One region of the Agarivorans sp. JK6 genome, then DNA from elsewhere that is predicted to be linked to it. Evidence: predicted binding sites of a transcription regulator. Region 1 holds the regulator's gene; each other region holds the start of a gene.

What was found. Region 1 encodes sigma-54, which starts transcription at its own class of promoters, with help from an activator protein. Its sites were predicted from a motif close to GTTGGCACGNNNNTNGNNT; they were not measured.
Region 2: the regulator sigma-54 is predicted to act here: its motif matches at 6,141-6,159, upstream of xdp1 (exosortase-dependent surface protein XDP1).
Region 3: the regulator sigma-54 is predicted to act here: its motif matches at 2,859-2,877, upstream of flgF (flagellar basal-body rod protein FlgF).

The regions. Positions count from the first base shown of each region.
Region 1 covers NZ_CP113525.1:3,977,277-3,987,806, reverse strand. The annotation lists gene mgtE (magnesium transporter) at 1-134, opposite strand, end outside; gene OV592_RS18370 (HPr family phosphocarrier protein) at 204-473, opposite strand; gene rapZ (RNase adapter RapZ) at 460-1,317, opposite strand; gene ptsN (PTS IIA-like nitrogen regulatory protein PtsN) at 1,344-1,787, opposite strand; gene hpf (ribosome hibernation promoting factor) at 1,796-2,083, opposite strand; gene OV592_RS18350 (RNA polymerase factor sigma-54) at 2,108-3,610, opposite strand; gene lptB (LPS export ABC transporter ATP-binding protein) at 3,663-4,388, opposite strand; gene lptA (lipopolysaccharide transport periplasmic protein LptA) at 4,388-4,867, opposite strand; gene lptC (LPS export ABC transporter periplasmic protein LptC) at 4,893-5,450, opposite strand; gene kdsC (3-deoxy-manno-octulosonate-8-phosphatase KdsC) at 5,447-5,998, opposite strand; gene OV592_RS18325 (KpsF/GutQ family sugar-phosphate isomerase) at 5,998-6,963, opposite strand; gene OV592_RS18320 (calcium/sodium antiporter) at 7,003-7,971, opposite strand; gene OV592_RS18315 (ATP-binding cassette domain-containing protein) at 8,119-8,919, shown strand; gene mlaE (lipid asymmetry maintenance ABC transporter permease subunit MlaE) at 8,916-9,692, shown strand; gene mlaD (outer membrane lipid asymmetry maintenance protein MlaD) at 9,707-10,174, shown strand; gene OV592_RS18300 (ABC transporter substrate-binding protein) at 10,176-10,530, shown strand, end outside.
Region 2 covers NZ_CP113525.1:1,271,842-1,282,371, reverse strand. The annotation lists gene OV592_RS06040 (L,D-transpeptidase family protein) at 1-417, opposite strand, end outside; gene ettA (energy-dependent translational throttle protein EttA) at 691-2,355, shown strand; gene OV592_RS06030 (tetratricopeptide repeat protein) at 2,410-5,202, opposite strand; gene xdp1 (exosortase-dependent surface protein XDP1) at 5,349-6,089, opposite strand; gene OV592_RS06020 (ferredoxin--NADP reductase) at 6,332-7,069, opposite strand; gene OV592_RS06015 (lipocalin family protein) at 7,094-7,633, opposite strand; gene OV592_RS06010 (sulfite exporter TauE/SafE family protein) at 7,666-8,424, opposite strand; gene lhgO (L-2-hydroxyglutarate oxidase) at 8,578-9,783, shown strand; gene OV592_RS06000 (peroxiredoxin) at 10,008-10,481, shown strand; gene OV592_RS05995 (S1/P1 nuclease) at 10,499-10,530, shown strand, end outside.
Region 3 covers NZ_CP113525.1:1,785,514-1,796,043, forward strand. The annotation lists gene flgB (flagellar basal body rod protein FlgB) at 1-291, shown strand, start outside; gene flgC (flagellar basal body rod protein FlgC) at 291-710, shown strand; gene OV592_RS08500 (flagellar hook assembly protein FlgD) at 721-1,392, shown strand; gene flgE (flagellar hook protein FlgE) at 1,425-2,762, shown strand; gene flgF (flagellar basal-body rod protein FlgF) at 2,917-3,663, shown strand; gene flgG (flagellar basal-body rod protein FlgG) at 3,680-4,468, shown strand; gene flgH (flagellar basal body L-ring protein FlgH) at 4,495-5,169, shown strand; gene OV592_RS08525 (flagellar basal body P-ring protein FlgI) at 5,194-6,294, shown strand; gene flgJ (flagellar assembly peptidoglycan hydrolase FlgJ) at 6,302-7,306, shown strand; gene flgK (flagellar hook-associated protein FlgK) at 7,314-9,287, shown strand; gene flgL (flagellar hook-associated protein FlgL) at 9,294-10,508, shown strand.

The DNA of each region.
Region 1 (10,530 bases):
AATAGTGCTACGTCACAGGGAGGCATTTGATGAAGCATGCGCCTAACATGCACGAACATACCACTGTCGAGGGCTTGATTTAGCTCCTGTAAGCGTTTGTGCTGATTAGGGTTTAACTCCATCTCTTCTGGCATAAGCGATCCCTATTGTTATTTTGTTATGTGCTGCTTGCTAATAGTAGCTTGGCTTTATTGCGTATAGATTTATTCTTCGTTGAAGTTAGCTTCTACTAGGGCTTGAACCGCATCTAGAGCGGCTTCTGCGTCTGCACCTTCAGATACTATGGTTAGCGTACTTCCTTGCGCGCTGGCTAGCACCAGTAAACCCATAACGCTGGCAGCAGAAGCCGTTTTCTCACCATCTATAATACTCAGCTCAGCGTCAAATTGCTGTGCCAGCTCAACCAACTTGGTGGCAGGACGTGCGTGCAGGCCTAATTTGTTTTTTACTACTACTTGTCTAGTGAGCTTCAAGGCGATGTTCCAAAGTTCGGTGGCGTCGTTGTACTTTTCGATGAGCGCTAAAGAGGCTAGCAAGTTGCTCGGCCACATACACCGAGCGGTGTTGTCCGCCAGTACAGCCAATCGCAATGGTTAAATAGGCACGGTTGTTAGCTTCTAAATGCGGTAACCAAGATTGCAATAACTGGCTAATTTGTTCGATATATTGGCTAACTAAAGGCTGCGCAGCCAAGTATTCTTGCACGGCTTTATCTAAGCCGGTAAGTGGGCGCAGCTCCTCTTGCCAATGTGGGTTAGGTAAAAAACGCGCATCAAACATGTAGTCGGCATCGTTAGGCACGCCATTTTTAAATCCAAAGGATTCGAACACCAAAATTAGCTGTTGTTGTTGGTCACCAGTAACGCGTGAGCGAATCAAGCCGCTTAGCTCGTGTACCGATAAACGGGAAGTATCGATACGCAAATCGGCATTTCTAGAAATGGGAGCTAATAGCTCGGTTTCTGATTCAATCGCTTCTGCTAAAGATAAATTACTTTGGCTAAGCGGGTGTACCCTGCGTGTTTCGCTGTAGCGACGGATCAGCGCTTCATCTTTAGCATCTAAAAAAATGCTTAATAGATTAATGTCTGGTCCTGCATCTCGTATTAGCTGTCCTACCGGTGATAGCTCATCGGGAAGATTTCGAATATCAATGCTAATGGCTACTTTAGAATAGGTTTTTTTTAAGTTGTCGATAAGTGATTGCCAAAGCACAACCGGCAAGTTGTCGACGCAATAGTAGCCGAGATCTTCCAATACTCTTAAGGCGACGGTTTTACCTGAACCCGAGCGCCCACTAACGATGATCAGTTCCATGATAATCCCTAAGGCTGATTAGAGTATTAGGCTACCATGATGTCGTACAATTCGTCATCACTTTGTGCACAACGAAGTTGTTTACATATTTGCTTATCGTTAAGTTTTTCAGCTACTTGAGCTAGAGTATTAAGATGTTGCTTACATTGATCTTCGGGTACTAGTAATGCAAATACCAAGTCTACCGGCTTGTTATCTATAGCATCGAAGGAAATAGGGGGATCGCAACGCAAGAAAACCGCTGTGGCTTGATGCTGATTGTCGATACGGCCATGAGGAATAGCGATGCCTTGGCCAATACCTGTACTGCCCATTTTTTCTCGATTTAACAAGCTTTCAAAAATGCATTGAGTAGTGGTATCAAGCTGCTTGGCGGCCAGTTCGCTTACTATTTCTAGGGCGCGTTTTTTTGAAGAGCATTGAACTGCACTTTGGGTGCAGTCCAAGCTAAGTACTTTATTTAGTTGCATGGGGGTGGCTAACGTTTGTTAAGTTTTTCTTTATGTTTGATGACTTGGCGATCAAGTTTATCAATCAGACTGTCGATGGCGGCATACATGTCAGAATGCTCAGAGGTTGCAAATACTTCGCCGCCGTTTAAATGTAATGTGGCTTCAGCAATTTGGTTCAGTTTTTCTACGTTGAGGATGACGTGAACGTTATTGATCTGATCGAATCGTCGGGTGAGTTTGGCAAACTTGGTGTGGACATATTCTTTCAAAGATTCAGTTATTTCTACGTGGTGTCCAGTAAGGTTAATTTGCATAGATATCTTCCCCTTTTAGTGGCCTTAGATAAGGCTCTTACGTTGGTTAGAAGGTGGAATTGCTAAAGACTCACGATATTTAGCAATCGTACGTCTTGCCACCTTGATCCCCTGATCTGCCAAAATATCAGCAATTTTGCTGTCGCTGAGTGGTTTACTGGTATTTTCGGCAGCTACCAGTTTCTTGATTAATGCACGAATAGCGGTTGATGAGCACTCACCCCCGCCATCGGTAGCCACATGGCTAGAAAAGAAATACTTAAGCTCGAAGATGCCGCGAGGTGTATGCATGAATTTTTGGGTGGTTACCCGGGAAATGGTGGATTCATGCATTTCTACAGCTTCTGCAACATCGTTCAGTACCATTGGCTTCATGGCTTCTTCGCCATACTCAAAAAACGCCTGTTGATGATGAACAATGCAGTTGGATACTTTTAATAGGGTTTCGTTGCGGCTCTCGATACTTTTAATAAACCACTTGGCTTCTTGTAAGTGGCTACGAATAAACTGGGTATCGTTAGCGTTGGTAGAGGTTTTACTTAAAGATGCATAGTGGGAGTTAACACGCAACTTAGGCATTGCATCTGGATTGAGTTCTACAACCCAGCGACCTTGGCGTTTTACAACCGATACATCCGGGATAACATACTGGGCTTGATTAGGCTCAACCGCGTTACCAGGCCGAGGTTCAAGCGTATGAATCAAACGCATGACTTCGCGTAGCTGGTCTTCTTTAAGTTTGGTTTTGCGGGCTAATAGACGAAAATCGCGATTAGCTAATACATCTATGTGATTTGAAACTACATCTTTGGCTTCATTTAGCCAAGGTGTGTCTTCGGCAAAACGGCTTAATTGGATTAGTAAACACTCTTGCAGCGAGCGCGCTGCTATACCAACGGGGTCGAAATGTTGGATGCGTTTAAGTACTGCTTCTACTTCATCTAGCTCTACATCTAAGTCATTGTTATCGCTTGAACGTAAGCCTTCTAGTAGCTGCTCACAGTCTTGGGTGAGGTAGCCCGATTCATCTACCGCATCAATAATGGCTAAAGCAATGGCTTGGTCTACTTCACTAAATGGAGTGAGTTGCATTTGCCACAATAAGTGGTCTTGTAAAGAGTCGACAGTTTCGCCCTGAAACAACATATCGTTGTCATCGCTCACGGCGCTGCCAGATGAGCTGGCTGGGGCAGAGCTGGCGCTGTAGATATCGTCCCAAGTAGAGTCAACAGGAAGGTCGTCAGAAACAGTTTCTTGGTTAATGGCATCGCCTGCTTCAATTTGACTGTTGTCTATGTCCGCAGTGGATTCGGCCTCGGTAGACTTCTCGTTGGCAGATTTAGCGTCGGTTGCGTCACTATCACTGGCGTGAGACTCATCCGCCTCAAGCAGAGGGTTACTTTCCAGAGCCTCTTGAATCTCTTGCTGTAAATCCAGTGTTGAAAGCTGGAGTAAGCGAATGGCCTGTTGTAACTGGGGGGTCATGGTTAACTGCTGACCAAGACGCAACTGCAAAGATGCTTTCATTAACTACCGCTGTTCCTTCTTCTTATTGTCTTTTTTTAAACTTGCACTTTAACTATAGCTTGAATTGTTCTCCGAGATAAACTCGTTTCACATGTTCGTTTTCGAGAATTTCTTCTGGCTTTCCTGAGGCTATCAATTCGCCTTGGCTAACGATATAGGCATGCTCACAAACATCGAGAGTTTCTCGAACATTGTGGTCGGTAATTAGTACACCTAGACCGCGATCACGTAGGTGTTCAATGATCTTTTTAATATCGATAACAGAAATAGGATCTACCCCTGCGAAGGGTTCGTCAAGCAAAATAAACTTAGGTGCGGCGGCTAGAGCTCTAGCAATCTCAACTCTCCGGCGTTCACCACCTGACAAGCTCATGCCTAGGTTTTTGCGAATATGGCCAATGTGAAACTCTTCAAGAAGGTCGTCTAACGCACCAATTTGTTGCTCTTTATCGAGGTCTTTTCGGGTCTCTAATACGGCAAGAATGTTCTTCTCCACAGATAAGCGGCGAAAGATAGACGCTTCTTGCGGAAGGTAGCCAATGCCTTTACGTGCACGAGTGTGCATCGCTGTACTAGAGATATCGTCATCATCGATGAGGATTCGGCCTTGGTCACGAGGCACCAAACCCACCACCATGTAAAAAGTGGTTGTTTTGCCAGCGCCATTGGGACCTAACAAGCCAACAATTTTACCGGTTTCTACATTTAGACTAACGTTTTTAACGACCTTACGGCCCTTATAGGCTTTAGCTAGGTTTTCAGCAATTAGGGTACTCATTATTGCTGGTCTTCCTTGGGCGTTAGTTCGTCAAGCTGCTGCGGTAGGAAAATAGTAGTTACACGGCTGTTTTCGTCGCCTTGTGCCACCATTTCTTGTTTGTTGATGCTGTATTTGATCATTTTACCTTTTACCAAGCTCTCTTCTTGTTTGAGTTGAGCATTGGTAGTGAGTGTTAGCGTTTGGGTTTTTAGGTCGTAACGCACTTCGTTAGCCTCAGCTTCAATTGGCTTGCCGCTATCAAGTAATTGATAAAACGTTGCTGGTTCGCCTTTAGCGATCATTACTTCGCTGCCTTTTTCCTCGCTACCAATAACACTGAGTTCTTCGGCGTGCATTTTAATCGAGCCTTGAGTCACCACAACATTATTGTAAAAGGTAACTCGGTTTTCTTTGATATTGACCTGCTGGCGGTCAGCATCAACAATAATTTGTTTGTTGAAGTCGTCTTCTAGTGCTTGTGAACCCCAAGAAAGCATAAACAAGCTAGCTGCAAGTGCTAACTTACTCTTGTGGGTTGTGGTAAACCGCTTCGATATCATCTAATAAAGTCACTATTTCGTTGGCTAAATCACCGTCCATGCCAACGCCATACAGTTCGTATGAAGGGCCATAAACGGTAACAGGTTGATCGCTGCTCATGGTTTCTGTTTGCAGGTCGATCTCCAATTTTTCGGTTATTAAGTCGCGAACATACTCGCCACGGCTTAAATTTTTAATTACTACATTGTCATTTAAAATGACGTTTTGCTGCTGCTGTACTGTAGCGTGATCGGCCACAATTTGCCATACAGGTTGGCTTGGATCTGGGTACACTAAGATCTTTGGTTGAGCAAAAGTTGTGTGCTTAAGTTGTTCAAAAAACTCCATTTCCTCAGCGTAGATCCGATAGCGCGGGCTGCCGTCTTCGCCAAAACTCACGCTGTAGAGCTTTTCGGCAACAAAGTTTGGTTTGCTGGCTTCGCGTTTAGCACTTAGCTGCTGAGTTTCCGAAGGACTCAGCTGCCACAGCACCAAGGCTAAGATGAATAAGCTCGCAAAGAACCAGGTTGGGCGATTCATACACTCATACCTTGAGCATTATCAAGCTCGCCTTTTGCTTGCAGTATTAGATCGCAAAGCTCTCGAACCGCACCAAAACCGCCACGGGTTTGGGTGATAAAGTTGGCACTTTGTTTACACAAGGGATGAGCATCTTGCACGGCTACACCTAAACCACAGGCGCGCATTACGGAGGTGTCGACCACATCATCGCCAATATAGGCTACGTTTTCAGAAGCTAATGACAATTGTTCAAGCATTTGCTGGTAGGCGACGAGTTTGTCTTGTTGGCCTTGGTAGATACGAGTAATTCCTAAAGCCTGCATACGCTGTTGCACAATATTAGATTGGCGGCCGGTGATGATAGCGACTTCGACGCCGATATTCAGTAGCGCTTTAATGCCAAATCCGTCGTGGGTATGAAAGGCTTTAAGTTCTTCTCCGTCATTGCCCATATAAATGCGACCGTCTGAGAAAACCCCGTCTACATCGCAAACTAAAAGTTTAATTTTTGCTGCCGCGTCAAAATTGCTTTGGCTTACCGCGCCATAGGGCGTGTTAATTGTCACTAGTAAACTCCAGCTTGTAATAAGGTATGCATATTAAATGCACCCACAACGGCTTTATTGTTCAGCACAAACAAACCGTTAATAGACTTGGTTTTCATCAATTTTAAGGCATCAAAAGCTAGCCAATTGTTGTCAATTACTTTGGGGTTTTGCGTCATCACTTGGCCAATTTGGGTATCGTGAATGTCGATGCGCTGATCAAGGATACGTCGCAAGTCGCCATCGGTAAAAATGCCGGCCAGCTGCTGCTTGGAATCAAGTACTCCCACCATGCCTAAACCTTTGGCGGTGATTTCGAATAGCGCTTCGCGAATAGTTTGTTCGACTGTTACTAGCGGAATTTGTTCCCCAGTTAGCATTAAGTCGCTCACACTGAGTAGCAGTTTTTTGCCTAAGGTTCCGCCTGGGTGGGACAGGGCAAAGTCGTCGGCTGTAAAGCCACGAGCTTCTAATAAAGCAACTGCTAGAGCATCGCCCATTACCAAGGTGGCAGTAGAGCTTGCTGTTGGTGCTAGCCCTAAGGGGCACGCTTCACGTGGCACTGAGATGCATAAGTGATAGTTGGCCTGCTTTGCCATGGATGAGTTGGGGTTACTAGTCATGGCAATAGAGCGCACACCAATGCGGTTAAACACCGGGTAAAGAGACAATATTTCCTCAGATTCGCCTGAGTTAGACAAAGCTAATACGATATCGTCGGCGGCGATCATGCCTAAGTCACCATGGCAGGCTTCGCCAGGGTGGACAAAAAAAGCGGGTGTGCCAGTAGATGCTAAGGTGGCAGCAATTTTGTTGGCAATATGACCTGATTTACCCATGCCTGTGAGGATAACTTTGCCCTTACAGGCCAGTATCATTTCGCAGGCAGCCGCAAATTCTTGGTCTATATATTGGTGAAGGTTATCAATACCTAAGCTTTCAATTTCTAGTACTCGCTTAGCAACAGCGATGTAATCAAATGACACTCACTTCCCCTTAGTTTTAAAATTAGTGACAACAGCGGCTTATGCTAAGAATAATAGCATTTGGTAGCCTATGAAGCCGCTTAACAATAAGCCGCCTTCCCATCGAGATATCTTACGGCTTTTACCAAAACCCATGGCCATTACAAACAGCACCACGGTTACACCCATCATCACATAAAAATCGCGGCCCGCAGCGTTGGCGTCGATAGGACCTGGCGCCAACATGGCTGGTACCGCCAATACAGCCAAAATATTGAAAAGGTTAGAACCAATAATGTTGCCTAAAACTAAATCGTCTTCTTTTTTTATCACGCCTGCGATACAAGCAGCTAGCTCTGGCAAACTGGTGCCGATGGCAATAATGGTTAAGCCGATAACGAGGTCACTCATACCGAAGTAGCGGGCAATTTCGGAGGCCGAGCCCACTAATAAATCAGCGCTAAGAGGTAGCACCACCATACCTACCGCTAACCAAAACAATGCTTTACCAGTTGGCACGTCATTAGGGACTTCCGACTCAGCTTCCTCAACCATTGGGTCTACGGTGTTGCTATTACGTTGGCGTAGGGAGTTAACGATTAAGTAGGCCATAAGCGCTATAAATAAGATAAGTAGAACAACCCCTTCAAGGTAACCCAGTTGTTGGTCGTGTAATACCCAGCCCGCTACTGCAGTAGCACCTAACACCATCGGTAGTTCTCTAAACAGAGTAGAAGAAGATACCAGCAAGGGTTTGAGCAGCGCAGTTAAACCTAGTACTAAGGTAATGTTGGTAATATTAGAGCCAATGACATTACCCACCGCGGTATTCATTTTGCCTTCTAAAGATGCGGTGGCAGAAACCATAATTTCGGGGGCCGACGAACCTAAGGCCACAATGGTTAAGCCAATAATCATTGGTGATAAACCAAAATTATTGGCGATAGCAGCCGCACCAAAAACAAAACGGTCGGCACTCCATACCAATAATGCTAAGCCAACAATTAACAATAAACATTCAACTAGCATGCAAGTCCTTAAATTAAAAAATATCCGCGATGTAAAAAAATCGAGGCATTGTCGGCATTTTCCCGGTAAAAGGGAAGAGTTTAGCCTTGAGTGTAAGCAATTATCTCAATAATATGTCTGCCTTGGCCAATCAAGATTGCTCACGGAGTGGCGGATAGTTTGATTGAAGTAAAACAACTGGCGTTTCAACGCGGTGATAAAGTCATTTTTGATGGCTTAGACCTACATATCCCAACCGGCAAAGTGACAGCCATTATGGGGCCTAGTGGAATTGGCAAAACAACACTACTTAAATTAATTGGTGGTCAGTTAAAGCCGACTGCTGGCCAAGTGCTGATTGATGGCCAAGATGTTCATCAACTAAAGCGCAGTGATTTGTTCAAATTGCGTAAACGTATTGGCATGTTGTTTCAAAGTGGCGCTTTATTTAGCGACCTGAACGTTTTTGAAAATGTTGCTTTTCCATTGCGTGAACATACCAAGCTACCCGAGCCGGTGCTGCGTAACTTAGTGTTGATGAAATTGCAGGCAGTAGGCCTACGCGGAACAGCCGAGTTAATGCCTGGCGATTTATCTGGTGGTATGGCGCGTCGTGTGGCGCTAGCTCGTGCGATTGCTTTAGAGCCAGAAATTATTCTTTATGATGAACCTTTTGTTGGTCAAGATCCTATCTCGATGGGGGTACTGATTAAGCTTATTCAAGGTTTGAATCAAAGCCTGCAACTCACTTCAGTCATCGTTTCTCACGACGTGAATGAGGTGCTAAGCATTGCTGATTATGTCTTTGTTATTGATGGCCACAGTGTTCTAGCACAAGGGACGGTTGAAGAAATTGCCAATAATCAAGACCCTCGTTTAGCCCAATTCCTGCAAGGTCAGGCTGATGGACCCGCGGCATTTCACTATCCTGCTGAAGATTACGCGCAAGCATTAAAGGCGAGTTTATGATTGATGCTATTGTGGCCTTAGGCCGCAACACCTTATTACGTATTGGTGCGCTAGGGCGTGCCAGCTTAATGCTTTGGCATGCTCTACTATGTTTACCAAGCAAACAATTACTTAAAGATACTATCCGCCAGATTTACGTAGTAGGTGTGCAGTCTCTGCCTATTATTGTGGTTTCCGGTCTATTTATCGGCATGGTTCTCGCCCTACAGGGCTACCACATTTTGGTAGATTTTGGCGCCGAGACTAGTCTTGGTCCTATGGTGGCGTTGTCGCTGTTACGCGAGCTTGGCCCAGTGGTTACAGCATTGTTGTTTGCAGGTCGGGCTGGCTCAGCTTTAACGGCTGAAATAGGTTTGATGAAAACCACCGAACAGCTTTCGAGTATGGAAATGATGGCCGTTGATCCACTTAAACGGGTAATTGCTCCACGTTTATGGGCTGGTTTTATTGCCATGCCGCTGCTTACTTTAATGTTCAACCTAGTAGGTATATGGGGCGGATTTTTGGTTGGTGTTGAGTGGCTTGGAGTGGATAACGGCAGCTTTTGGTCAATTACCGCAGCTTCAATTGAATTTGGTCAAGACATTGGCAATGGCATTATTAAAAGCGCGGTGTTTGCTATAACAGTAGTTTGGGTGGCGTTATTTAATGGCTACGATGCGATGCCGAGCGCTCAGGGAATTAGCCAAGCGACTACACGCAGCGTAGTGCATGCCTCTTTGTTGGTTTTAGCCTTGGATTTTGTACTAACCGCCTTGATGTTTGGCAGCTAGGTTTAGGGAATAACATGAAAGTAAATAAATTAGAATTGTCGGTTGGTTTGTTTGTGTTGCTAGGCATTGCAGCCTTACTGATCTTGTCACTAAAGATAGCTGATAGCCAATTAGGTAAAAACACCGATACCTATACCTTGTATGCTAAGTTTGACAATATCGGCGGGCTAAAAGCACGCTCGCCAGTGAAAGTTGGCGGTGTGGTTGTTGGTCGTGTAGAGAAGATTCACCTTGATACCGAGGATTACATGCCAAAAGTCACCTTAAGCATGTATCGTCAATATGGTTTTTACCCCGAGACCAGTTCATTATCCATTCTTACAGCCGGCTTGTTAGGTGAGCAATATATTGGTCTGACACCGGGTTTTGTATTGGATGACATTGAAGAGCTGAATGACGGTGATGTGATCGAAGACACCAAATCGGCGTTAGTACTTGAAGAACTAATTGGGCAATTCCTGTTTTCTATAACGGAGAAATAGCATGTTTATAAGACGCTTGATGTTGGTAGTAACGCTGCTGTTTAGTGTTAATGCTTTAGCTGAACAAGTAAACGAAAACCCCTATCGTTTGATGAGCTATGTGGCAGAGCAAACCTTTAGTCGCTTGGCTGAAGTCGATCGAGACGCCGCGGATTCAGCTCAGCAAATTGAAGATATTGTGCGCGAACAATTAATGCCGCACATCGATTACCGCTACGCCTCTTTTGTAGTGTTAGGTAAGCAAATTAAAAAAACGACTAAGCCGCAACGGGTAGAGTTTACCGCCGCTTTTAAAGAATATTTGGTAAGTACTTACACTCAAGCTTTGGGTCAATACAAGCAACAACAAGTAAATA
Region 2 (10,530 bases), 2.0 Mb from region 1:
CTCTCGTTTTTGACTAATATAAGTGCTCATCTCTGGCGTTTCGCGGCCAATTCGGCCAATGCCAATGGGTAACACATCTACTTCGGTGCTATTTGGTCGGAAGTAGTACAAACGCAATTCCGCAAGATTTACCACCACCCCCTTGCGCTCCACATCGGGCAACAAAATTTGAGTGGGAATAAGAAGCTCGGTATCTTCTTCTGGTAAGAAAGGGTCTACCCCTTTATTCGCCGCCATTACCGCTAAAAAACCTACACCATAACGCTCGGCGATAAGCGCAATAGTTTCGCCTTTTTGCACTCTGTGCCATTGGTTTCCGCCCAGCAGGCGACTACCATCTTCGGGTAAATCATAAGTTAAGGCTGAAACTGAAAATGCCATACATAGGGCAACACAGGCCAATAAAATCTGTTTCATTTAATCTGCAGTGTCAAATTGTGATGATTCCAACATACCACTATTACTTTCGAAATTCGACAAGCCCTGCTGGCTATCTCTGTTAAAAACAAGCAGATAGTACCTCTTTATGCTGCTTTACTATGCAACATCAAAAAACCGCCGCATAAAGTGACTTACAAAGCTAGCTTCCATCTACGAAGCCAGTATCATAGCGGAAGATAAAATTAGCGAATTTGGGTGTATGCTTTAGCGACACAAAAATTCGAGTATAGACCCTTAAAGGAACGGCAAATGGCCCAATTTATTTATACGATGAACCGCGTTGGTAAAATCGTTCCCCCTAAAAAACATATTCTTAAAAACATTTCTTTAAGCTTTTTCCCTGGCGCTAAAATTGGCGTACTCGGTTTAAACGGCTCAGGTAAATCTACCCTACTACGTATTATGGCGGGTATTGATACCGATATTGAGGGTGAAGCGCGTGCTAACCCAGGAACCAAAATTGGTTACCTTGCTCAAGAACCTCAAATGGACTTGGACAAAACGGTTCGCGAAGTGGTTGAAGAAGCAGTAGCAGTGGTAAAAAATGCCCAAACTCGCTTAGACCAAGTTTATGCCGAATACGCAGAACCCGATGCAGACTTTGACGCCTTAGCTAAAGAGCAAGGTGAACTAGAAGCGATTTTAGCTACTCATGATGCACATAGTTTAGAGAATCAACTAGAGCGTGCAGCCGATGCCTTGCGCCTACCAGAGTGGGACCAAAAAATTGAGAAGCTTTCTGGGGGTGAACGTCGCCGCGTAGCGCTGTGTCGCTTGTTGCTTGAAAAACCAGACATGCTGCTACTTGACGAACCTACCAACCACTTAGATGCAGAGTCTGTAGCTTGGTTAGAACGCTTCTTACATGATTATGAAGGTACTGTTGTGGCGGTAACCCACGACCGTTACTTCCTTGATAACGTAGCAGGCTGGATTTTAGAACTAGACCGCGGTGAAGGTATTCCATGGGAAGGTAACTACTCTTCTTGGCTTGAACAAAAAGAAGACCGCTTGAACCAAGAAGCCTCTCAAGAAAAAGCTCGAATGAAATCAATTCAGAAAGAGCTGGAATGGGTTCGTTCAAATGCGAAAGGCCGTCAGAGTAAAAGTAAGTCTCGTATGGCTCGCTTTGAAGAACTTAATACTCAAAGTTTCCAAAGCCGAAATGAAACCAACGAGTTATTCATTCCAGCTGCGCAACGCCTAGGTGATAAGGTTATTGATGTTAACAACCTAAGCAAGGCTTATGATGGACGAGTACTAATTAATGACTTGTCATTTAGCATTCCTAAGGGAGCGATTGTAGGTATTATTGGTCCTAACGGCGCGGGTAAATCGACTCTATTTAAGATGATTACTGGTGCGGAAAAAGCAGACTCTGGTAGCGTAGAAGTTGGCGAAAGTGTTCAAATAGCTAGCGTTGATCAGTTCCGTGATGCGATGGATGATAAAGCCACCGTATGGCAAGAAGTGTCTGGCGGTTCCGATATTCTAAAAATTGGTAATATCGAAGTACCAAGTCGCGCTTATGTTGGTCGATTCAACTTTAGAGGTGGTGACCAACAAAAACGTGTTGGAGAGCTATCGGGTGGTGAACGTGGCCGTTTGCATTTGGCTAAGTTACTTCAAACTGGTGGCAACGTGCTGCTACTAGATGAACCAACCAACGACTTAGATGTTGAAACACTACGCGCGCTAGAAAATGCACTCTTGGAATTTGCTGGCTGTGCTATGGTTATCTCGCATGACCGCTGGTTCTTAGACCGTATCGCAACTCACATTCTAGATTACCGCGACGAAGGGCAAGTAAACTTCCATGCAGGTAACTTTACCGAGTACGAAGCCTGGTTAAAAGAAACCATTGGTGAAGAAGCCGCTCAGCCTCACCGCATAAAATACAAACGTATTAGCTAAGTAAGAGCAACAAAAAAGGCCACTTAAGTGGCCTTTTTTATTCCTCCAAGGAGCTTAGCCTAAGCTCTCCAATAATGCTTTAGCGTCTTCATACTCAGAGAACTGCTGATCTAATTCCACTGCTGCTTCTGCTTCCGCTTTAGCCTCGGCCTTGCGCCCCAACTTACTAAGAGCGAATGCCAAGTGATAGCGAATCGCGGCATCTGATGCATTCATTGTGTAGGCTTCTCGTAAGTAAACTAAACCCTGGTCAACATTGCCACGCTGTACTTCAATCCACCCAATAGTGTCCAAAATAGCTGCGTTTTTAGCGCCTTGTTCTACTACCTGTGCAACGGTTTGATAAGCTTTATCTAAGTCTTGGCCAGAGTAGATATTTGCTAAGTTATTCAAAATACCGGGATCTTGCTTTAGTGCTGGCAAGGCGAGCAAGTCTTCATAGTGTTGTTGAGCTTTAACAAGCTGCTTATGGTGTAAATAGCTATCGGCCAAAATACGTTTATGCCAAGCCAACTCTGCAGCAGTAGTAACTAAACCTTCCATTTGTTGATGAAAAGCATCATCGGCAATGCCTTGTTTAGCCAATTGATACAAACGCACTACCGCCTCTCGATTAAATGTATTCAACTCTACAGCTTTACTGTATTTTTGCTGCGCTTGTTCCTTTTGGCTTTTGCGCATTTGAATATCGCCTTGCAAGAGAAACAGCTGGCTACTTTCACCAAATTTGTTGGCTAAATCTTCAACTGTCTTTTCCGCAGCTTCCAAGTCATTTTGTTCCAGTTCTACTTTAGTTAACAGGATCAAAGTTGACATATTTTTCGGTGCCAACTGATGAGACTTTAATAAAGAGCTCTTGGCATTTGCTAACTGCTTGGCTTGGGCTTGCATTCTGGCTAAGCCTATTAACTTATTTGGCTGCTCTTTCCAAATACTGTCCAATAAACCTAAGGGGTAGTCTGCGTCTTCGTATCGCTCTAATCGAATAAGAATTTCTGCATAAGCACTTAAGTAACGCTCATTCAAAATATACTCTCGATTTAGCTTCTCAACTTCGGCTAAGGCATTCGACCATTGTGCTGTCTGCATATACGTATCAAGTTTTAGCTCGCGCGCCTGGCGATTGTCTTGTTCGTATAGCAAAACTTTATCGAGCTGTTCAGTCGCTTCTAGATAGTTTTTTTGCTCAAGGTGAATGCGAGCAGCCAAAAGGTGACTTGGCGTGTGTTGTTTGTTTACTGCTAACAAGGTGTCTAAGATTTGTAGTGCTTCGTCAGTGCTGCCCTGCGCTCTCAAGACCACCGCTTTGTTAAAGCTAGCACCTACATTATTGGGGTTGGTTGCTAACACTTCATCAAGATAACGCAGTGCCAATTCTGCTTGTTCAGTTTTAATGTAATAAGCAGCAATTAAATTTTGCGCATTAGCATTGTTTATGTTTCTGGCAATTAAACTCTCAATTACCGGGCTAGCTTGGTCAAACTTGTTCAGTTCTAAAGCTAATTCGCCTTTTAACTGTAACCACTTTATCGGCCCGTTATCCTCGGTAAAAGGAAGCTCTTCCAACAAACTTAAGGCCCGCTCGGATTCACCACTTGCCCGAGCCAATTCAGCATCCAAAATCACCATGTAATTTGAATCGCTATGGTAGGCTCTAATTTGCTCAAAAGCTTGTTGAGCGACACGTAGTCTTCCAGCGTCGATGTACAAATACACCAATTGCACCGATAAGCCTAAATCTCGAATAATGTAATCGAAGTTATCTTGCAAAAGTAACTGCAGCTTGTAAGGCTCATTATTACGAAGGTAGAGTTTAGAAAGCATTCGGGTAGCCCCGAGATCACTAGGCTTTTGACGCAAGTACTGGCTCAAGTACTGTTGGGCTTTCTCGTCGTTTTCCAAAATAAACTCCGATGCGCCTTGAATAAACAGCAAAGTATTTGCATCGGTGAGTTCCTGAGTTTCTGCCGCAGAAACCTTTTGAGATAAATCCGCTAAGGCTCGCTCGGCCATTTCGGTATTGTCTTCACCGGCAAACAAAGTAGCACCAATCAGTATCGCTGTGGGATCGTTGGGTGTTTGTTCTTGGATTATCTTTAAGTAGCGTTTAGCTTGCTCAGTCTGATTAAGTTTAAGGTGAGTCATCACTAGGCTTCGCAAGATTTTTGGGTCTTGAGGATCAAGTCGATAAGCAGTTTGATAATGTTCCAAGGCAAGGGGTAAGTTGTTCTGACTCGCTGCTAAATCCCCTTTCAACAACCATGTTCTCTCATTATTTTTGGCTATTTGTAATGAGCGGTCTATCCACTGTTCTGCAAGTACATATTCTTTTCGCCTTAAATATAAGGTTGCCAAGGTATTCATCGCACTTGGCTTATTCGGCATAAGTTTAGTCGCTTGCTCAAATTCATTGCGTGCTAATTCTGGTTGAGCACTTTTCAAATAGATTCGACCACGCAATAACTTCCACTCAAACAAACTCGGCTTAGAGAACTCATTAATTCGCTCTTCAAACGCAAGCAGTTCGTTAGTTTTCCCCTGCAACAGTAGGATATTGCCAAGCAGTGGTAATACCAGATTGATGTCAGCTCCCAAGGCTAAGGCTTCTTCTAATTGTTTCTCAGCAGAACCTAAGTTATTTGCGTTAAAGTAAACTTTGGCGAGCAGTAGCTTTGAGGAAAGGTGTTCAGGATTAGCTTTTAGTGCATTTTTTAAATGGATGAAGGCTTCATTCTCTTCTCCACTATGAAAGGCTTTAACGGCGAGTTCGTACTCGTTAGCCTGCTGATCAGCAAAGCTAAGATTTGTTACACACAGTAAACACAGAGCTACTAAAAATTTGTTCATTATCAAAGCTAATTCCTTGTTGCTTCAAGGGCTAGTCAATTAAGCCTTAAACAGTATCTAATGAACAGGTAGTAAAAAAAAGACAAAAAAATACGAAATACAGAGTATTTCGTATTTTTGATTAAACAGGAAAAGGAAGTATTGGTTTAAGCTTGGCGCTTTCTGCTACGTAATGCGATGCCAAATAAGCCAGCTGCAAACATTAGTATTGTGCCAGGCTCTGGTACGCTGGTTACGGGTACTTGAGGGCTATTAGCTTTAACACCGGCCAACTTAAATGCATCGTTAGCGGTTGAGAAACCCATATCTCCAAAGATTGGGTTATATGCACCAATTAGCCAATACTTAGAAGAAGCACTAGAGCTGATTGATTGATATGCGTATGAGTTAGCATCGTCGACCTGAGCTTCAGTTGACCAAGCACTTGCCACATCTCCCCAGTTACTACCAGCTAAAGTAGGAGTATCGTTACCAGAGTATGCTAATACAGTTACATCAGCCTCCCTGTTACGACCCTCTTTAGCCCAGCCCAACGAGAAACCAGCAAGGTTTACTGCTTCATCGAAGCTAAGTAAAACCATGTCATAATCTTTCTTCCAATCGCGATTGTTGTAGCTGTCGATTGCATGGTCTGGAGAGCCATCACCTTCATCACGGTTTTGTAAGGTTAAACCATAACCGTTTGCGTAATCTAGCTCGCCACTTTCGATATTCTGAGCACCACCGTCGGTATTAGACCAGCCAGAAAGAGTAAGACCGTTACCACTGAAGGTATTACCATCACCGCTTCCGCTTTCGGTAAATGTGCTAAAGTCCCATGTTTGCGTTGAGCCAAAAGCAGACAACGAAACCGCGCAACTTGCTACTAATAAAATTTGTTTAAACACAGTGCCCCCAAAATAGCAGTATGTATATCTTTAATATCACTAAGCAGATTAAAGCAAAAAGCAAGCCAAGATAAATAACTCTTTATATACAGCAACTTAAATAATAGATTTAAATTATTATTGTCATATTGTAAAAAATACCGACAACAATTGCTGAGTTTTTGTGCTTATTACTAATCAATGCATCAAATAAGTGACAAAACTTCTATCCGAAAGAGTAACATTTACGCTCAAAAAACACACTACCAATAGCGTTCTACCGTTACTTGCCCTGGCTTTCGTCGAAGGTTTTTCTTTAAGCCTTTATTCTCAAGTATGCTTTGAGCATCAGTGATCATTTGCGGATTACCACACATGATCACCTGAGAGTCTTGTGCATTAAGACTAAGCCCTACTGCATCCTCTAGTTGATCCGCTTCCAGTGCAGCTGGGATCCTGGCCCTGAGTGCGTCGACGCAATCTTCTCTGGTTACCATGGCTTGAAAGACAAATTTATCCGCTTGCTCATTTAAGTACTTATCAATCAGCTCTTGATAAGCAATATCCTTAGCTTTTCGTACACCGTAAACCAGCACAATTTTTTCAAACCGCTCCCAAGGCTCTGGAGTTTCTAACATTGAGAAAAATGGGCCTATTCCAGTGCCCGTTCCAATCAACCAAAGGTGCTTAGCGGGAGGGACTTCGTCTAGTACCATAAACCCTGCCGCTGCAGTTGAAACTTCGATGCTATCGCCAGCTTGCAATAAGTGTAAATTGGGTGACAACAGCCCATCTTCCACCTTAATAGCCAGTATTTCTAAATAGTCTGTGTTGGGAGGGTTAACCAGCGAGTAAGCACGGGCAATACGCTTGTCGTCTCGCATTTCAGACAACTTGATAAACTGCCCCGCCACAAAAGGATCTATCTCTGCTTTAATGCGCAAGGAAAACAGTTCATCGTTCCAATCAATACGTTGAATTACTTTACCTTCAGTCCACATAGTTGCTCCTGTTGTAAAACGTCTTCACTCTTTTGACGCTATCACGTCACCGTGGTGCTCTACAAAAATCAGTTCGCTAGTATCAAATCCAAGCTCTTTAGCTTGATGTACTAAATCGGTACGAATGGCGTGAGATAGCTCGGGGCTTCTAGCCAACAACCACAAATAATCTCGGTTTGGTCCTGCCACTAGAGCATATTGATAGTCTTTTTCGTCTAAAGCAAACACCACGTAAGCGCCGTAAAATGGCCTAAAAAATGACACTTTCAAGTGTGCAACATCAGGCTCACTAACAAACTGTGCTACACCCTCTGCTTCAAACCACTGGTGGTCTTGCTCAGAAAAGCCTTTATTAAGAACAGATACCTTGCCGTCATCACGCAGAGTATAAGTCGCAGTAACGTGACTCATGCCGCGCTCAAATGAATGATCCAAGCGGGCGATTTCGTACCAAGTGCCTAAGTACTTATCTAGATTGAAATTCTGAACAGGTTCAATACCTTCAGGCTTAGAACTGCAAGCACTCAATGCTAGCATAGCAATGATAATTAACACTTTTTGCATACTACCTTCCTATTAATTTGCCGCTATAAGATCTAAAACCACAATGCGGCTATGCAGCCTACTAAGGTCATCACAAACAAAAACCATTTAAGCGTATTAGCGGCGGCTTTTATGGCAAATTTAACCGCGTAATGTGCGCCAATAATGTAACCTATGGCCAATACCAACCCCGGTAGCCATAACACTTGGTTCCGTGCAATAAACACCACCAAGGCCACACTAGTAAAAGCAATGGTACATACTAACTTAAGCGCATTAGCCCTGACTAAATCGTAGCGCAAACTCCCAGCCAACGCGGCAACCAAAATAAATCCGACCCCAGCTTGTACAAAACCGCCGTAAAAACCGGCAATAGCCAAGCTCCATTTAGCCGAGGGAGTATCTTTCATTTTACGCGCTTCAGTTCCTGCCTCGGGAGCAACAACACTAGGTTTAATTAGCATTAATGCCGCCATCGCCAGCATAGCGCCAAGCAACAAATATTTAATGATCCACGAAGGAGCATAAGAGGCCGCTACTGCGCCAACCAAACCACCCACTAAGGTTGGCCATAAAATCGGGGCGACATCATCAGTATCCAATTTACCGTGTTTTTTAAAGCCCAGTACCCCGGTTAAACACTGCAAAAAAATACCCACCCTATTAGTTGCATTTGCAACCTCTGCTGGCATCCCCATTACCATTAACGCAGGAAGTGTTAGATTCGATCCCCCTCCCGCCAAGGTATTGATAACTCCAGCAAATAACCCTACTGTGAGTAACAACAATCCATGATAAATTGTGAAATCCATTTAGCGCCTCATTAGCCCTTTGGTAAGTTTGACCTTATCACTGACGCAAGCTTTATTCAGTAGCAGATTTTTATCTTTAGTCTAAGCTGAGATTTTTCTATGCCAGAATAAACTTAACGTTATATGGATATCAGTAGTAAAAGGAATGGTTCAGTGAACTACGATTACAGCATTATTGGTGGAGGCATCGTAGGCCTTGCCAGCGCTTTAGAACTGATTAAGCGAAAACCTAGCGCCAAAGTAGTGCTACTAGATAAAGAATCTTCACTCGCCTTTCATCAAACAGGCCATAACAGCGGCGTAATTCATGCTGGCGTTTACTACCAGCCAGGCAGCCTAAAAGCCGAATTCTGTAAGCAGGGTTTAATAGACACCATCAGCTTTTGCCAACAGCACGACATTCCCTACTTGCAATGCGGCAAGCTACTCGTGGCCACTAATCAACAAGAATTGAGTGATATGCAGGCGCTCGCCACACGCTGTGAGCAGAATGGCATTAAGGTAAAACCGCTTAACGCCAAACAACTGCAGGAAATAGAACCTAACATCGTTGGCTTAGGTGCTTTGCAAGTAAAAGACACCGGCATCGTTAGTTATCCTCAAATCTGCCAAAAACTGGCCGAGTTATTTCAACAAGCGGGCGGCGAAATTTTGCTGTCTCACCAAGTAACAGGATTGAGCGAACAAACCGATAAGATATTGATTGATACGCAGCATGGTCAAATCAGTAGCCAATACCTTATTGCCTGCGGAGGGCTGATGGCCGACCGCCTATGCAACATGCTTAAGCTAGATATCGACTTTCAAATTGTTCCTTATCGAGGCGAATACTATCAATTACAACCTCGTCATAACCAACTGATTAAACACCTTATTTACCCCATCCCTAACCCTGATTTACCATTTTTAGGTGTTCATCTTACTAAGATGATAGATGGCAGTGTGACGGTTGGTCCCAACGCCGTACAAGGTTGGTCCAGAGAGGGTTACAACAAGGGGTCCTTTAGCCTTGCCGATACCAAGGAAATGCTCGGTTTCAAGGGTTTTTGGAAAGTGGCTAAACAGCATTTTCGTAGCGGTCTCAGCGAAACCAAAGACTCCATGTTTAAATCAGGATATCTACAGCGGGTAAGAAAATATTGCCCTAGCTTAAACATACATGACCTTCGCCCTTATCCTAGCGGCATTCGGGCTCAAGCAGTGTTAAGAGATGGAACCTTGGTTCACGACTTTTTATTTGCAAGCAGCCCGCGTAGCTTACACGTATGTAATGCGCCCTCACCCGCGGCCACTTCCGCTTTCCCAATTGGTAGGTATATTTGCGATAAGCTAGAGCAAGATTTAAGTCCATCGAAGTAAGTCACTAAGCTTAGCTATTAACAAGGGTAGCCAATCGGCTGCTCTTTTTAGTTTAAGCGGCATTAAGCTTGGCTATCTCTTATCAACAAACTGAGCTTAAACACCTTATTGCGAAGCTTATAATTGTTATTTGCAACGCCACTTGCACTAAGCTCTTTTCCCCCCTAGGCTAAAACGTCTAAGCAAGCAACAGCTTGATTTCACTACTTACTAGGAAGTGCAAGATGATAGAACTAGGGCAAGTTATTCCAGACACCCCATTAGCAGAACTTAATCAACAAGGTATGCAGAATCACACCAGCCATGAGCTGTTTGCGGGCAAAAAGGTGGTTCTATTTGCAGTACCCGGTGCGTTTACCCCCACTTGTTCTGAAGCCCACCTCCCCGGATACGTGGTACTGGCTGACGAAATAAAAGCCAAAGGCGTAGATCTTATTGCCTGTGTTTCAGTGAATGATGCCTTTGTTATGCAAGCCTGGGGCGTAGCGCAAAACGCAGAAAATATACTGATGTTGGGCGATGGCGATGCCAGTTTTACTAAAGCACTAGGCTTAGATATGGACACCGCCAGTTTTGGCGGGGTTCGTTCGCAGCGCTACGCAATGATAATTGATAACTTAACGGTTACTCAGCTAAATGTAGAACCACCTAAATCCTTTGAGGTGAGCAAGGCCGAACATGTTCTTAGTCAACTATAAACATCAATAAACTAGCAATGCTAAGTCGTCTAAATGCTCAACATCTAAT
Region 3 (10,530 bases), 2.2 Mb from region 1:
AACTATAAAGCACGAGATATAGATTTTAATAAAGCATTTGCTGCCGCTAAAAGTAAGCAGGGGGGTGGAATGCACATCACTAATGAGCGCCACATCAGCGGCGGTAACAGCCAGTTTGCCGAACTAGGTTTTCAAGTGCCAGATCAACCAGACACCGGTGACGGTAATACCGTTGATGTACAAAAAGAGAAAGCTGCATTTATGCAAAATGGCCTGGAATATCAAGCAGGTATTAACTTTCTTTCAAGCAAGTTTAGTGGCTTACGTAATGCAATTAAGGGAGGTCAATAATGAGCTTTTTTAATGTTTTTGATATTTCAGCTTCGGCCATGAAAGCGCAGTCGGTACGTTTAAATACCACTGCCAGTAACCTAGCCAATGCCGACAGTATTAGTTCAAGTATCGATCAAACGTATCGAGCAAGAAAACCAGTGTTTGAGGCTGAGTTAAATAAAGCATCTCAAGCACAAGTTGAATCTGCACAAGTTAAAGTAGCGGGCATAGTTGAATCAGATGCTCCGTTACGTAAAGAGTATTACCCAGAACACCCTATGGCTAATGAAGAAGGGTATATCTTCAAGCCAAACGTCAACGTTATTGAAGAAATGGCCGACATGATGAGTGCTTCTCGCTCCTATCAGGCCAATGTTCAAGTAACTGAAGCTGCGAAGCAAATGCTAAATAGCACGCTCAATCTGGGTAAAAGTTAAGGAGTAGCCAGTGTCTACTATTGATCCGTTACAAAATAATTATTGGCAACCAGAGTCGGTTGTTCCAGAGAGCAATAATAATCAGTCACTAGGGCAAGAGGATTTCTTCTCACTGCTTACTACTCAGTTGCAGTATCAAGATCCCAGTAAACCTGTTGATAACGCCGAGATGATTGCGCAAATGGCGAGCTTTCAGACTTCCGAGGGGATTGCTGAGCTTGGTACTAAGTTTGACACCATGAACTCGATCATGAATTCATCGGCTGCCTTGCAGGCGTCAACTTTAGTGGGCCAGAAAGTGTTAGTCCCGCTAGATTACGGACATAACGGTGGTACTGGTTTTGACGGTGTAGCGGTAACTGGTGCAGCAACAACCAATGTAAAAGTTTCGGTCGAGAACGCGGCGGGTGAAGTCGTCAAAGTTATCGACTTAGGTGAGGGAAGCGGCAACATGCCATTCTCTTGGGACGGCACCGATTCCAATGGGAATCCAATGCCAGAAGGTAAGTACAACATTAAAGTTAATGGTGTTCAGGGCGGTAAAGAGATCAGTTTACCCACCGCAACATATGCAAGCGTAGGTAGCGTGAGCTTAGCGGGTGGCACATCTGGCGTAGTCGTCAATTTAGAAGGCTTAGGTGGCATTGCAATGAGCGATGTTCTCGAAGTAGCCAAGGCCTAACAAAGAATAGTAAAACGATAGGAGATTGAGAGATGTCATTTAATATCGCTCTAAGCGGCATCAATGCCTCGCAAAAGGATCTTGACGTAACGGCGAACAATATTGCTAACGTCAACACCATTGGTTTTAAAGAGTCGCGTGCTGAGTTTGCCGATGTGTATGCAACATCGATTTTCTCAAATGCTCGTACCGCAGTAGGTAATGGTGTTAAAACTGTAGATGTAGCTCAGCAATTCCACCAAGGTAGTCTTAACTTTACCCAAAACGCTTTAGATATGGCGATTAGTGGCGAAGGCTTCTTTGTTACCGCATCAGACTTAACCACTCAAACACGAGAGTTTACTCGTGCGGGTGCGTTTAAGTTAAACGCTGATAACTTTATTGTTAACTCGCAAGGTCAATACCTACAAGGTTATACCGTGAACAACAGCGGCACGCCTTCAGCGGTGAGTATGGCTGCAACCAGCGCAATTCAAATTAGTGCTGAAGTAGGTAACCCTACCATGACTAGCCAAGTTGATATGAGTTTTAACTTGCCGTCGAGCGGTACTACTCATGATATAGGCGATTTCGACCCAACCGACAGCAATACCTACACGTCTGCCACGTCGGTGACGGTGTATGATTCGCAAGGTGGCTCTCATGTCGCTGAGACCTTCTTTATTAAAGATGACACCACGGCAAATACTTGGCACAAGTTGATATACATTGACGGCCAACCAGTAGATGTAGCTGGTGGTACTGCTAATACCCCTAATGCTGGTAACGCTAACCCCACCATTCCAGCATCTGCAACCTTAACTTTTGATAATACTGGTGCCTTAGCGTCAACTGCTCCTGCTATTATTGAAACCGTTGCTTTGGGAACGGCTCCACCAAACGGCCCTGGTGGCGTATGGGACCCAGTAACGGGTTCTGTAGATCCAACGCAAACTATTACCTTTAACTTAAATGGCCCAACTCAGTATAACTCAGCCTTTGAAGTATCTAGTTTGTCGCAAGATGGTTCTACCGTTGGTAAATTGACAGGTATTGATATTGGCCCAGATGGTTTGGTTGTTGCCTCATACAGTAATGGTCAAACAACCAATATTGCTAAAGTATCGGTCGCTAAATTTGCTAATAACCAAGGTTTAGCGCAAATCGGTGATACTTCATGGCAGCAAACCCAGTTAAGTGGTGAAGCGATTGCCGGTGAAGGTAACTCGGGCACATTTGGTAAAATCAACTCTGCTTCTTTAGAGCAAGCTAACGTTAACTTAACGGAGCAGTTGGTTAATTTGATTAGTGCTCAGCGTAACTTCCAGGCTAACTCTCGTGCTTTAGAAGTTAACTCAACGCTACAGCAAACTATTATTCAGATACGTTAATAGCCAACTAGCATCTGATCAAAAAGGCAGCCTTGGCTGCCTTTTTATTTTATTGATTTAATTGCGTTTTTCCTTGTTGTTTCTCATTCTTTATCTTCTGGCATTCTAATTGCTTTGTTTCCTTTGAGTCAGCTAATTGACGTAGGAAATAGATATGGACCAACTACTTTATATATCGATGACCGGTGCAAAACAAAACATGCACTCGCTCGCGGTACGTGGTAACAACCTTGCAAATGCAAATACCACAGGCTTTAAAGCTGATTTAGAGAATGCACGCTCTATGCAGGCTTTCGGCCCAGGCATGCCATCTCGGGTATTTGCTATGACCGAGCGCCCAACTCAAAACTTTACCGATGGTCTGTTAAAAACCACTGGTAGGGATCTAGATGTGGCGATTAAAGGTGAAGGTTGGATTTCGGTCCAAGACAAGGATGGTAATGAAGCGTTGTCTCGAAATGGTAACTTTACCATTTCAGCAGCTGGTGTTTTACAAACCATGCAAGGGCAGCCCGTATTAGGTAATCAAGACGCGCCAATTATTATTCCCCTACCTGTTGAAAAGCTAGAAATTAACGAAGATGGCACCATTGAAATTAGGCCAGAAGGCGCACCTGCCGATGCCCTGGAAGAAGTTAACCGAATTAAGCTAAGCAATCCTTTTGCTGGCGAGTTAACTAAAGGCGATGACGGTTTATTTCGTGCCACTAATGGTCAACCTTATCAGCCCGATGCCACCGTTGAGTTGGTTAAGGGAGCGCTGGAGGGCAGTAACGTGAACCCAGTGCAAGAAATGACACATATGATCAGCATGCAACGTCAATTTGAAATGCAAATAAAAATGATGAAAACCGCTGAAGAAAACGAAAAAGCAACCAACAACTTGTTGCGATTAAGCTAGGTATAAGGAGCGTATTATGCATCCCGCATTATGGATCAGTAAAACTGGCTTAGATGCCCAACAAACCAACGTATCGGTTATTTCTAATAACTTAGCCAATGCCAGTACTGTCGGTTACAAGAAAAGTCGCGCTGTATTTGAAGACTTGCTTTACCAAACGATTAACCAACCGGGTGGTCGTTCGTCTCAGAACACGACAATGCCATCGGGCTTAATGATTGGTGCTGGTGCTAAAGTTATTGCCACTCAAAAAAACCATGATCAAGGTAATGTGCAAACTACCGATAACGCTTTTGATTTGATGATTGATGGGCGTGGTTTCTTCGAAATTTTGATGCCCGACGGTACAACAGCTTACACCCGTAATGGCCAATTTGGTCTTAATGATGAAGGCACAATTGTGACGCCTGGCTCTGGCTACCCCTTACAGCCAGAAATTCAAGTACCAGAAGATGCACAGAGCTTTACCGTAGGTGAAGACGGCGAGGTAAGTGTTCGCTTACCTGGGCAAACAGACAGCCAAGTTATTGGCCAAATCACCATTACAGATTTTGTTAATCCTTCTGGATTAGAGCCTCGTGGTCAAAACTTGTATTTAGAAACAGGTGCTAGTGGTGCTCCTCAAAATGGTATTGCATCGGAGAATGGTTTAGGCGCTATCCGCCAAGGTTCTTTAGAAACATCCAACGTGAATGTGACCGAGGAGCTGGTTAACTTAATTGAAGCGCAACGTGTTTACGAGATGAATTCAAAAGTGATTTCAACCGTAGACCAAATGTTGACCTTCGCAACGCAACAACTGTAATCAAAGTTTAGAGAGAGGGATTGCTCATGAATAAACTAATGGTAGTAGCAACCTGTATGGCGTTGGCTGGCTGTGCCAGCGTAAACACCGCCGTAGTGCCAGATGATCCTGAGTTTGCGCCGGTATATCCAGAAGATGTGGCCGTAGAAGCAAGAATTACTGGTTCACTATTCACCGAAAGTGGCTCTAATAATCTGTATTCAGATAAAAAAGCCCATCGAATTGGTGACATTATTGTGGTGACCCTAGCTGAGCGTACTCAGGCCAGCAAGTCAGCCAGTAACGAGCTGGCTAAAGACAAGAACTTAAATCTAAACCAAATCACAGTACCTGGTGGTGTAGCTACAATTAATGGTAATCCAATAGAACTTGGTTTAAGCCAAAGTAGCGATTTTACTGGTGAAGCCGACGCTGCTCAAAGTAACAGCTTAAATGGCAATATTTCGGTTAATGTTGTTCAAGTTTTGGCCAACGGTAATCTAATCATTAGCGGTGAAAAATGGCTAATGTTGAATAACGGCAATGAGTATATTCGCTTAACGGGCATTATACGCCCTGAAGATGTAGCACCAGATAACTCTATTACATCGTTACGCATTGCCAATGCACGCATTCAATACGGTGGTACCGGCGATTTTGCTAATACCACTAATCAGGGATGGTTATCTAAATTCTTTAATGGTCCTGTTTGGCCATTCTAAGCCCTGAGTTTTAGGAGTAATCTTATGTTTAAACGAAGCATTGTAATACTGAGCTTGGGTTTATGCTTAGTTGCAAATTCGGTAAATGCAGCACGTGTTAAAGACGTAGCAAACATTGCCGGTGTGCGTTCTAACCAATTAACCGGTTATGGCTTAGTGGTAGGTTTGCCTGGTACTGGTGAAAAAAATAGTGACTTTGCCAAGCAGTCTTTTGCAACAATGTTACGTAACTTTGGGATTACGGTTCCTCCGGGGACTAACTTAAAAATTAAGAACGTTGCGCCTGTGGCTGTGCATGCTGAATTACCCGCTTTTGTTAAGCCTGGGCAAACTATCGATATTACCGTGTCTGCCATTGGTGAAGCGAAAAGTTTACGTGGCGGAAGTTTAATTCAAACCTTTCTAAAAGGTGCCGACGGCGAAGTATATGCCTTGGCTCAGGGGAGTTTAATTGTAGGTGGTTTCGGCGCAGAGGGAGCTGATGGCTCTAAGGTGATTTCTAATACACCTACTGTTGGCCGCATTCCAAACGGCGCAATTGTAGAGCGCTCGGTTCCTTCGCCGTTTATGAGCGGCGATACGATCACCTTTAACCTTAAGCGTTCCGACTTCACTACTGCAAAACGTTTAGCTGATACTATCAATGGCTTAGTAGGCCCCAATACTGCTACGCCAATGGATGCTGCGTCGGTACAAGTATTTGCCCCGCGCGACCCCGGTCAGCGCGTAGCGTACTTATCTACTTTAGAAAACTTAACCTTTGAACCTGCCTCAGAGTCAGCCAAAATTATTGTTAACTCGCGCACTGGTACCATTGTAATCGGTAAAGACGTTCGCTTGTTACCTGCTGCAATTACTCACGGTGGTTTAACCGTTAAAATTGCCGAAACCCCGTTAATTTCTCAGCCTAATGCATTCTCCAATGGAGAGACGGTAGAAACTACCGTGAGCACAATTGAAGTAACGGAAGAAGACTCAAGAATGTTCAACTTTGACCCCGGCGCATCGCTTGACGACTTAGTGCGTGCTGTTAATCGGGTAGGGGTTGCGCCTGGTGACTTAGTCTCTATATTAGAAGCGCTAAAACAAGCTGGTGCTATTCAAGGCGAGTTGTTGGTGATTTAACATGGCAATGGACGCAGTCAAACAATCAGCAAACTACCACGACTTAGCCAGTTTAGATGAGCTAAGAAGTGCTGCTCAAAAAGATCCGAACAAGGCACTAAAGCAAGTTGCCAGTCAGTTTGAGTCATTGTTTATGCAGATGTTGATGAAACAGATGCGTAAGAGTAATGAATTGTTTGAAAGTGATACGCCATTAAATAATCGCCACACGCAAACTTACCGAGACATGCATGATAACCAAATGGCGTTGGAATTATCTTCTTCTGGTGCTTTAGGACTTGCCGATTTAATAGTGGCCCAGCTCGATCCCGCTGCAGCCAATGTTACGCCAGCATCTGTATTGCGTGGTGGCCAAAATATTGATCTTCAACAGCGTTCTTTAAATGCCTCAGATACAACTGGCAAGAATATTGCTCAATCGTCTAGTGTAACGGCCGCAAGTAGCAAAACTTTAGAAAAAGATAATGCCAGCGCTGCCGTTAGTGAAAAAACTGAGGAAGCAGCGGCAATAAATCGGCAAAGTTTTGCCTCTCCTGGAGAGTTTATTCAAGCAATCTTGCCTGTAGCCAAAAAGTTGGCCGCTGACAAAGGCATTGAACCGATGGCAATTGTTGCACAGGCTGCGCTTGAGTCGGGTTGGGGTAAAAAGGTTATCGCAAATAGTGACGGTTCAAGTAGCCACAACCTATTTGGGATAAAAGCGGATAATCGCTGGCAGGGAGATAAGGCAGTTGTGAACACTTTAGAGTATAGAAATGGTCAAGCCAATCAAGAACGAGCAGCCTTTCGCTCATATGACTCATTTGAAGATAGTGTTAAAGACTACTTATCGTTTGTGGAAGGGCCGCGTTACCAACAAGCTTTAGCCAACGGCATGGACGCAAAACAGTACGCTAAGGAATTACAAGCTGCTGGTTATGCCACCGATCCTCAATATGCCAATAAGATTGGTCAGATTTTAGACGGCAAACATTTTGCGGAATTTAGTCAACAAGCGGTTGAAGGGGAGTAATTAAGCTATGGCAATGAACGACCTACTTACAATTGGTTCTTCTGGGGTTGCCGCGCATCAACGTTTATTGATGACCACAGGTAACAACATTGCTAATGTTAATACACCCGGTTACAGCTTACAGCGCACCTTTTACACTGCCGATACCTTAGGCGGCGTTCGCGAAGGTTATACTGAGCGAGTGTTAAACGGGTTTGCGCAAGCACAAATGTTTCGTGATACCTCTACCTACGCTAACCGTAATGCCTACCTTGAGTCGGTCAGCCATATTGATGCCATCCTTAGTGATGACTCACTATCCTTAAGTAGCAAGTTTGACGATACCTTTACTCAGCTGCATGCAACAACTGATAATCCCACCGCGCTTTCGACTCGAGAGCTAGCATTGTCTCAGTTTAACGCCTTAACAGATCGCTACAGAACCTTAAATGAACAATATCAAATTCAAGAGAAGAACCTAAGTCAAGACATAACTGAAAAAGCCGAAGAAGCAAATACTTTAATTACAAATATTGCCGAGATAAATAAAGAAATTATCGCAGCTGGTGGTAGCCCTCTCGACGGTAACAATGCGATTCTATCCGATAAACGCGACCAAGCGATTAAAGAATTAGCTGAACTGATAGATATCAATACCATTGTTCAAGATGATGGCTCAACATTGGTGTTTATGCGCTCAGGCCAAGCCTTAGTATTGCAGGATGACCATACTAAGCTGTCGATTGTTGATGGCGACCCCGATAGTACTCAGAAAGAAATGACGCTATCTTTGGCTGGCTCTACACGCATCATTGGTCGAGAGGATATTGGCGGTACCATTGGTGGTTTAATGGAATACCGTAAAACCACTTTAGATACTAGTCGTAACCAACTAGGTCAGTTATCGATAGCAATGACAGATGCGTTTAATACTCAAAATAGATTGGGTATGGACTTAAATGGCGATATTGGTGGAGACATTTTTACCTTACCAACTTTTAATGGTAAGGAGTTTTCAACTAATACCACTGCTGGAACCATAAGTGGAAGCTTTATTGCTGGTAGTGGTAGCGAAGTTACTCCTTACGATTACCGAGTTACCTTTACTTCAGCGACAACCTTTGAAGTTCAGCGCTATGATGGAGACCAACCCATTGACGCGGTGATTGCAGGGACCATCCCTCCAACTAATTTTCAGCTTGATGGTATGGACTGGGATTTCTCTTCTGGCCCCTTTGCTGCTGGAGACCGACACCTTATTCAACCGGTGCGAGATGCTGCTGCTTCAATGACAGTGAGTATGAGCCAACCAGAGAAACTTGCTTTGGCTTCACCAATACGTGTTGAGCGGGAACTTAATAACCGCGGAAATGCAACGGTTTCAATTGATTCTGTTTATGACACTGACCCTGCAACGTCAGATTTTACCTCACCTGGTGGATATGATGTAAATGGCCCAGCCGAAGTGCGCATCAATGCCGTAGGCGATTACGAAGTTTATGACGGTTTGGGCGTATTAATGGCCACCGCACCAGCTGCCAGTGCCGGTCAACAGCTGTTTTCGAACGCAGTGCCTGCGTTAACGCCAGGTTACGAAATAAACATAGATGGTGATGTACAAGAAGGTGATGTATTCACCATGGGTTACAATACCGATGGTTTTAACGATAACTACAATGCGTTGCGTCTCGTTGATTTGCAGCAGCAAGATTTGGTACGTAAAAGTTTAGCCACTAGTGGCGACAACAAAATGACGATGAACGATGCTTATGCCAGCGTGGTAAGTTTTGTTGGTGGTAAGACTAGTGAGGCAAGGGTGGCGGCATCGGCAGCTAACTCCTTACTGGAACAAAGTACCCAACGGCACAATTCAATTTCTGGCGTTAATTTGGATGAAGAAGCATCAAATTTGATTCGCTTCCAGCAAGCTTACGCTGCCTCAGCTCAAGTGATTAGTGCCGCGCAAGAAACCTTTCAAACTCTACTAAGCTCAGTGAGGTAATAAACTATGCGAGTTTCCAGTATTAACTTGTATCAAAACTCACTAAATGGTGTGCTTAACTCTCAGCAACAAGTTGAGAAGATGAACCAACATCTTATCACTAATAAGAAGTTGCTAACCGCTGCTGACGGTCCTTCGGACATGAGTAAAACCATGTTTTTGACCACGGAAATAACCTTAACAGAGCAGCATTTAAAGAATGGCACCTTGTTGGAAAACGCGCTTAACTTTGAAGAGTCAACCTTGGACGGGATGATCAATGCCATGCAGCGAGCAAGAGTATTGGGGGTTCAGTCAGGCGATGGTATTAATGGTAGTACTGAACGTGCTTCGCTCGCACAGGAGTTGCGTCAGATACAAAACCAAATGCTAGATTTTATGAACAGTCAAAACGCTGATGGTAGTTATGTATTTTCGGGCTTTCAAACCCAAAAACAACCATATGTGTATGATGGAACTAATTATAATTATCAGGGTGATGCGGGAGTTAATGAATTAAAAGTATCTTCTTCGGTATATATTCAAAGTAATGATACTGGGCAGGAGGTTTTTGATAATGTATTTAAACGTTTTGGAACTAATGACCTAACACCTAATGTTACATCGGTAGTTAACGATCAGCGCGCTTATGATAGTTTTCATAAATTAAATTACGATCCTGTTACACCAGCAAATAATACATACCAAGTGCAAACTACCGCTGGTGTGCCAGATACTTATGAGATTTTGGATAGTGTTGGTGCATCTTTAGTTCCTCCCGTAACTGGTAACTATGTACCTAATGAACCTATTAACTTTAATGGGCTTGAAGTTATAGTATCGACTGTTGCAGGTAGTGCCAACGAGTCATTTGAATTAGCTCCGCCTGAGAAAGATAATATATTGAATATGCTATCTGATTTTATTATTGCCTTGGAAGACCCCAATTTCCTGGAAAGTGACTTTTTGGAGGCGCAATCTGATTTCTTGGTCGGTTTAGATAATTCGTTAGAAAGTGTGAACCTTACTTTAGGCTCCCTTGGTGCGAGGGGGAACTCTTTGGATTCAGTGCGCTCTGCTGCTGCTTCTATGGATGTGATTAATCAGCAATCAAGAGCAAGCCTCAGCGAGGTTGATTTCGCTGAGGCTGTAAGCAACCTACAAAAAGCTGAGCTTGCTCTAAACACTTCTTACTCGTCGTATAGCAGAATTAGCCAATTATCTTTATTTAATTACCTATAACACTAAAGTTTATATTCTATCA